Regions from separate parts of the Pectinatus frisingensis genome, predicted to be linked through region 2. Evidence: a T-box and tRNA genes for the amino acid it is inferred to sense, from the RefSeq annotation. Region 2 holds a T-box; the other holds one or more tRNA genes.
The links. A T-box is a leader RNA that pairs with one kind of tRNA and senses whether it is charged. The one in region 2 lies ahead of leuS (leucine--tRNA ligase), so its partner is inferred to be a tRNA-Leu.
Positions count from the first base shown of each region.

Region 1 (3,431 bases), 750 kb from region 2:
GCTGAATTTGAACAGTCTGTACATGATTTGCCGGAAGAAAAGGAAATGGGTGAAGAGCAGAAATAATGGAGCATCCGATAATTGCAAAAAGAGAAGTAACACAATATATATTGAAGCGATTTGGTCTTCATATGAATAAAAAACTGGGGCAGAATTTTCTAATTGATCCATCTGTAGTTTCTGGTATAATTGATGCCGCGCAGATAACACCTCAGGACACTGTTTTGGAAATAGGGCCTGGAATAGGTACTTTGACACAAAGCCTGCTGGAGGCAGGTGCGGAGGTTTTTGCCGTAGAATTAGATAAAAGACTGCCGGAAATTTTAAGCCATACGTTAGAGGGGTATGATAATCTGCATATTATTAATGCAGATATACTAAAAACTGATATAAAAAAATTGATTGGCACAAAACCATTTAAAGTAGTGGCCAATTTACCATATTATATAACTACACCAATAATAATGGCATTGTTGGAAAAACATCTACCTATAACTAAACTTGTTACCATGGTGCAAAAGGAAGTGGCTGAACGGATGGCAGCTGCTCCGGGTAGTAAAATATATGGAGCATTATCGGTAGCCGTTCAATATTACAGCAAACCGCAACTTTGTTTCCATGTAGCATCGAATGCCTTTATGCCACCACCGGAAGTAGATTCGACAGTGGTCCTTTGCAATGTTTATTCAGCACGGCCTATTGTTCCAGTGGATGAAAAAGTATTTTTTAATGTAGTAAAAGCAGCTTTTGGACAACGACGTAAAACTTTGGCTAATTCATTAAAGACTACCGGATATGATAAAGATAAAATAAAAACTGTACTGGAACAATCAAAAATCGATTTTAAAAGACGCGGGGAGACTTTGTCACTGCAAGAATTTGTCACTATTGCTGACAATTTGATTAAGAAATAATGTGCGAAGAGGTGTTTTTATGAAATTTGTATCATGGAATGTAAATGGATTACGTGCTTGTGTAAATAAAGGGTTTATGGAAACATTTAATAAACTTGATGCTGATTTCTTTTGTTTACAGGAAACAAAAATGCAGCCGGAACAATTAAAATTGGATTTACCGGGATATTGGCAATATTGGAATAGCGCAGTGCGAAAAGGTTACTCTGGAACAGCAGTTTTTTCCAGGAAAAAGCCATTGCATGTAACTTATGGAATTGGCATAGAAGAACATGACCAAGAAGGTCGTGTAATAACTTTAGAAATGGATAAATTTTATTTGGTTACTGTATATACACCAAATTCTAAGAATGAACTTGCCAGATTGTCTTATAGACTGGAGTGGGAAAAGGCATTCAGTAAATATCTGTTTGGGTTAAAGGAAAATAAACCGACAATCGTCTGCGGCGATTTAAATGTCGCGCATGAAGAGATAGATTTAAAAAATCCTGCCAGCAATCATAAAAATGCCGGATTTTCTGATGAAGAAAGACATGCGTTTACTCAATTGCTGGCTACTGGATTTATTGACACGTTCCGGTTTTTATATCCAGATAAAGTCGGTGCGTATAGCTGGTGGTCGTATTTACGAAAAGCACGCGACAGAAATGCCGGTTGGCGCATTGACTATTTTCTGATTTCTGAATCTATGCAGGACAATATTGCCAATGCCTTCATTTATAGCGATATATTAGGCAGCGATCATTGTCCGGTGGGATTGGAATTAAAAAATCTATAAAATATATTGACAATAAATAGTTTTGATAATATAATATTACATGTTTCACAGCACATATTAATGCCGTTGTGGCGGAATTGGCAGACGCAGCAGACTCAAAATCTGCCGCCTTCACGGGTGTGTGGGTTCGACTCCCACCAACGGCACCATCGTAATAGCAGCTCTTCTCCACGAGAAGGGCTTTTTTGTTTGTTAAAAATAAATTATACTGGTAAAAAATAATGTTTGCAAAAAGTAACTATTTATGATAATATAATTTAAATTAGAAATGTATATGTGTAAAAATGATGAATGGGAAAAGTAAGCAGTTGTGATTATTACAGAGAGCCATACTTGCTGGAATGTGGCATAAAAATAACCGCCCAAGTTCACCTAGGAGTTGCCCACTGAATTTCTTAGTAGGTGGTGCCGGAACTCAACCGTTAAATGTGAGCAGGTATCGGCTTTATGCCTGTGCCTTAGATGAGATGACCTTTTTAAGGTCAATTAAGGTGGTAACGTGAGAAAACCTCGCCCTTTACAGGGCGAGGTTTATTTTTTTGGAGGTGAATGGAAGATTGGCTGTATTGGGCTTTTTAGGACCATGCGGTACGTACAGTGAAGCAGCTGCTGTACACATAAATGAACTGCTCGGATATAAGTGGCAGTTAAAACCTTATCACAGTATAGTTGATGTGCTTGTAGCTGCTGATAAAGGACTGATTGATTATTGCGTTGTACCGGTGGAAAATTCGTTGGAAGGTTCTGTGCGGGTTACGCTGGACACATTGGCATTAGATGTAGATTTGCAAGTAAGTATGGAATTTATTTGGCCGATTCGTCATCAACTATTGGTAAAAGAAAAAAAAACAAGGATTGATAAAATAGTCTCACATTCACAAGCGTTGTCACAATGCCGCAGATTTTTGCAGCAATATTATCCTGATACAACTACTCTGGAAACATCCAGTACTGCTTACGCAGCTGAAATGGTTGCTGATGGATTAAATGGTGCGGCTGCAGTGGCATCGGCAAGGGCAGCTGAAATATATGGATTAATACCAATATTTTCTGACATACAAGATGATGACGATAATGTCACCAGGTTTATGCTGCTGAATAAAAAAGGACACAATATTGCTGCCGGACCCAATGAAAAAATGTTGATTGTCTGCCGTATGGACGGAAGAAAGGCCGGTAGTTTATGTGACATATTGCTGGAATTTGCTAAATATGATGTGAATATGACCCATATAGAATCACGTCCTAGTAAGAAAGGATTGGGCAATTATATGTTCTTTTTTGAAATAGACATTGCCGCTAAAAGTCAAAACATCATAGATAAATTATTGACTAATCTTAATGATAAATGCCTATGGCTTAAGAATATGGGGATGTTTCCTGTAATAAAATAAATATTATTTAGAGGTGTAAACTATGATAGTAATAATGAATCCTGATGCAACAAAAAGGGATATACAAGAAGTTGTTGAAGCAATTGAAAATGTGGGATTGTGCGCCAAAATTATGGAGGGTAGCGAACAAAAGATTGTCGGACTCATTGGAGACAAAAGAAACATAGATACATTATCGTTAGAGGCGCTGCATGGCGTAGACCATACAGTGGCAATATCAAAAAGTTATAAACTGGCCAGTCGCGAGTTTCATCCGATTTCAAGTGTTGTTGATGTTGACGGAATAAAAATAGGTGACGGGAATCCCGTGATAATGGCTGGTCCATGTGCGGTAGAATCATTAAA
Region 1 covers NZ_CP045424.1:490,386-493,816, forward strand. Annotated here, with positions in the region: gene rnmV (ribonuclease M5) at 1-66, shown strand, start outside; gene rsmA (16S rRNA (adenine(1518)-N(6)/adenine(1519)-N(6))-dimethyltransferase RsmA) at 66-914, shown strand; gene F8M42_RS02410 (exodeoxyribonuclease III) at 934-1,692, shown strand; tRNA gene F8M42_RS02415 (tRNA-Leu) at 1,755-1,841, shown strand; T-box leader at 1,971-2,213, shown strand; gene pheA (prephenate dehydratase) at 2,238-3,086, shown strand; gene aroF (3-deoxy-7-phosphoheptulonate synthase) at 3,109-3,431, shown strand, end outside.
Region 1: it has a tRNA-Leu gene. The T-box ahead of leuS (leucine--tRNA ligase) is inferred to sense a tRNA for this amino acid. The anticodon was not compared.

Region 2 (3,431 bases):
TGAATTACTGATAGCTGACGGATAAGCAGCAAAAAGTTTCTGCATCTCCTGCGGCGACTTTAAATAATATTCATCACTAAAAAATCTCATTCTATCTGTATCAGCTAAGGTTTTACCAGTCTGGATACACAATAGCACGTCATGAAACTCACTGTCAGACTTATTTAAATAATGAATATCGTTAGTTGCGACCAAATTCAGTCCGTATTCTTCCGCCAATTCGGCTAGAGCAGCGTCAACTTTGGCTTCTTCCGGCAGACCATGGTCTTGTATTTCCAGAAAAAAATTATCCCTGCCAAAAATATCTACGTATTCTTTCAAAACATCTTTCACCCGTATGCTGTCGCCATTCAGGATAGCCTGAGGAATTTCACCGGCTATACAGGCACTTAATGCAATTATACCTTCATGATATCTGCGCAAAAGTTCCTTATCGACACGCGGTTTATAATACATGCCTTCAATATTAGCCAAAGAAACCAATTTTACCAGATTTTTGTAACCTACTGCATTCTCAGCCAACAGTATAAGATGATAATAGCGTACTCCGTTAACTTCAAAATTTTCCTGACGCTTTTTTGGTGCTACATAAACTTCACAGCCAATAATGGGCTTTATTCCTTCAGATTTCGCTGCTTTATAAAACTCAACAACGCCATACATATTGCCGTGATCTGTTATGGCAATAGCCGGCATCCCCATACGTTTGGCAACCGCCGCTAATTTTTTTATCCGGCTTGCCCCGTCAAGCAAGCTGTACTCAGTATGCACATGCAAATGTACAAACTGTTCTTGATTATTAATTTCCTGCATATATTTATTTACCTCTGATTTTATCTGCTGTTATTTCTAAGCTTATATTTAGTATTTTATCATATAGCCAATTTTTAGGAAATGGCGGGTAAGATTCCTGCTATGTTGACTTTCCGCATCAGTGCCTTTATAATAAAAAAAGTTTATAACTTAACAAACAAATCTGCTTATGACACAGAATAGTAAAGCTGCGATATCTTTCAGAGAGCCGTTGGACGCTGCAAACCGGCATTTATCCAGTTTGAACTCACTGCTGAGGCTTCCGGAAAACCGGCGTTGATAGCGTTAATATACAAAGTGGACAGTTTACTGTCAATCAGGGTGGTACCGCGACATTGTCGTCCTTGGCTTTTGCCAGGGATTTTTTTATTTTAAGGAGGAAATCAAATGGACAAATATTGCCCACAGGAAATAGAAAAAAAATGGCAGGATCAATGGGAAAAAAGGGGCATCTATAAAACAGAAGATAATAATACCAAAGAAAAATATTATGTATTGGAAATGTTTCCTTATCCATCCGGCAATCTCCATATGGGACATGTGAGAAATTATTCAATTGGTGATGTTATCGCTCGTTTTAAAACAATGCAGGGATTTAATGTCCTTCATCCCATGGGATTTGATGCATTCGGTATGCCAGCCGAAAATGCCGCTATAAAACATGGCGTTAAACCTGCTGATTGGACATACTCCAATATGGACAATATGATTCGTCAGCAAAAGCGTATGGGACTTTCTTATGATTGGAGTCGGCTCGTACAAACCTGTTCTCCCGACTATTACCACTGGACACAATACTTATTCGAAGTATTTTATAAACAAGGCCTTGCCTACAAGAAAAAAGCCACTGCTAACTGGTGTGATTCCTGTAAAACCGTTCTTGCCAATGAACAGGTTATCGACGGACGCTGCTGGCGCTGTGATTCTCCGGTAATAAAAAAGGATCTGGAACAATGGTTTTTCAAAATAACCGATTATGCCGATACGCTGCTTAAAGATTTAAAAAAACTGCCTGGCTGGCCTAATCGGGTCAAAACAATGCAGGATAATTGGATCGGCCGCAGTGAAGGTGCCGAAATAAATTTTGCCATTCCTGACTTTGATGAACAAGTGACGGTCTATACCACAAGACCTGATACAGCTTTCGGCATAAGTTATATGGTGCTGGCTGTAGAACACCCATTGGTCGGTAAACTCATAAAAGGCCGTAAAAATGAAGCTGAAATCCGCAATTTTATCGATCGTGTCCACAACCAAAGTGAACTTGAACGTACTTCCGATAAATCAGAAAAAGAAGGTATATTTACCGGAGCTTATGCTATTAATCCATTCAATGGTGAAAAAGTACCTATCTGGGTTGCCAATTATGTACTATTTGAATACGGGACTGGTGCTGTCATGGGCGTTCCTACCCATGACAGCCGTGACTGGATGTTTGCCGGAAAATATAATCTTGGCAAAAAGATTGTTATAACTGACAATGACAATACTTTAGCAATTGACAATATGACTGATGCCTATACCGATGACGGTATATTGATAAATTCGGGTGAATTTACCGGAATGAATAACCGCAAAGCCATCCCAGCCATGATTGACTGGCTGGAAAAAAATCATTGCGGCAAACGGCGGATAAATTATCGCCTGCGTGATTGGCTGATATCACGGCAGCGTTATTGGGGCGCTCCGATTCCTGTAATCTACTGCAAAAAATGCGGCACAGTACTTGTTCCTGAAAAAGATCTTCCGGTAAAATTACCGGAAGATGTAAAATTTGATCCGGGAGTAGTCTCTCCACTGGCCCACAGTGAAAAATTCGTAAATTGTATCTGTCCACACTGCGGTGGCCCAGCTAAACGGGAAACCGATACCATGGATACGTTTATCTGTTCTTCATGGTATTACATGCGTTATGCCGATGCCAGGAACAATCAAGCTCCTTTTTCTAAAGAACTTGTCAATAAATGGCTGCCTGTCGATCAATATATCGGCGGCATTGAACATGCTATCTTACATCTTTTGTATTCTCGTTTTTTTACCAAAGTATTAAAAGATGCCGGAATGGTAAATTTTGATGAACCATTTACCAATTTACTTACTCAGGGCATGGTAATAAAAGATGGTGCAAAAATGAGCAAATCGATTGGCAATGTTGTCTCCCCAGAAGAAATAATCGGTAAATATGGTGCTGATACTGCCCGCCTATTTATATTGTTTGCCGCACCACCGGAACGTGATCTGGAGTGGAGTGATCAGGGTGTCGATGGTGCCTGGCGTTTCTTAAACCGCGTTTGGCGTATTATCTTACATTATGCTGATATAGTCAAAGAAAACAAACTCATTGATACACCAACGCTTAACAACGATGAAAAAGAACTGCGCCGTATTCTTCATATTACAATACAAAAGGTCACTGAAGATATCGCTGAACGATCCAATTTCAATACGGCAATCAGCTCTATCATGGAACTGGTTAATGCTTTTTATGCCATAAAGGATAAACCTGTCCAGGCCGGACTGATAAATGAAACAAGCACCTCACTATTACTTTTATTGGCACCTTTTGCCCCGCATATTACCGAAGAATTATGGCACAGGATCGGCAAATCGGGCAGTAT
Region 2 covers NZ_CP045424.1:1,235,985-1,239,415, reverse strand. Annotated here, with positions in the region: gene F8M42_RS05780 (DNA polymerase III subunit alpha) at 1-813, opposite strand, end outside; T-box leader at 973-1,162, shown strand; gene leuS (leucine--tRNA ligase) at 1,201-3,431, shown strand, end outside.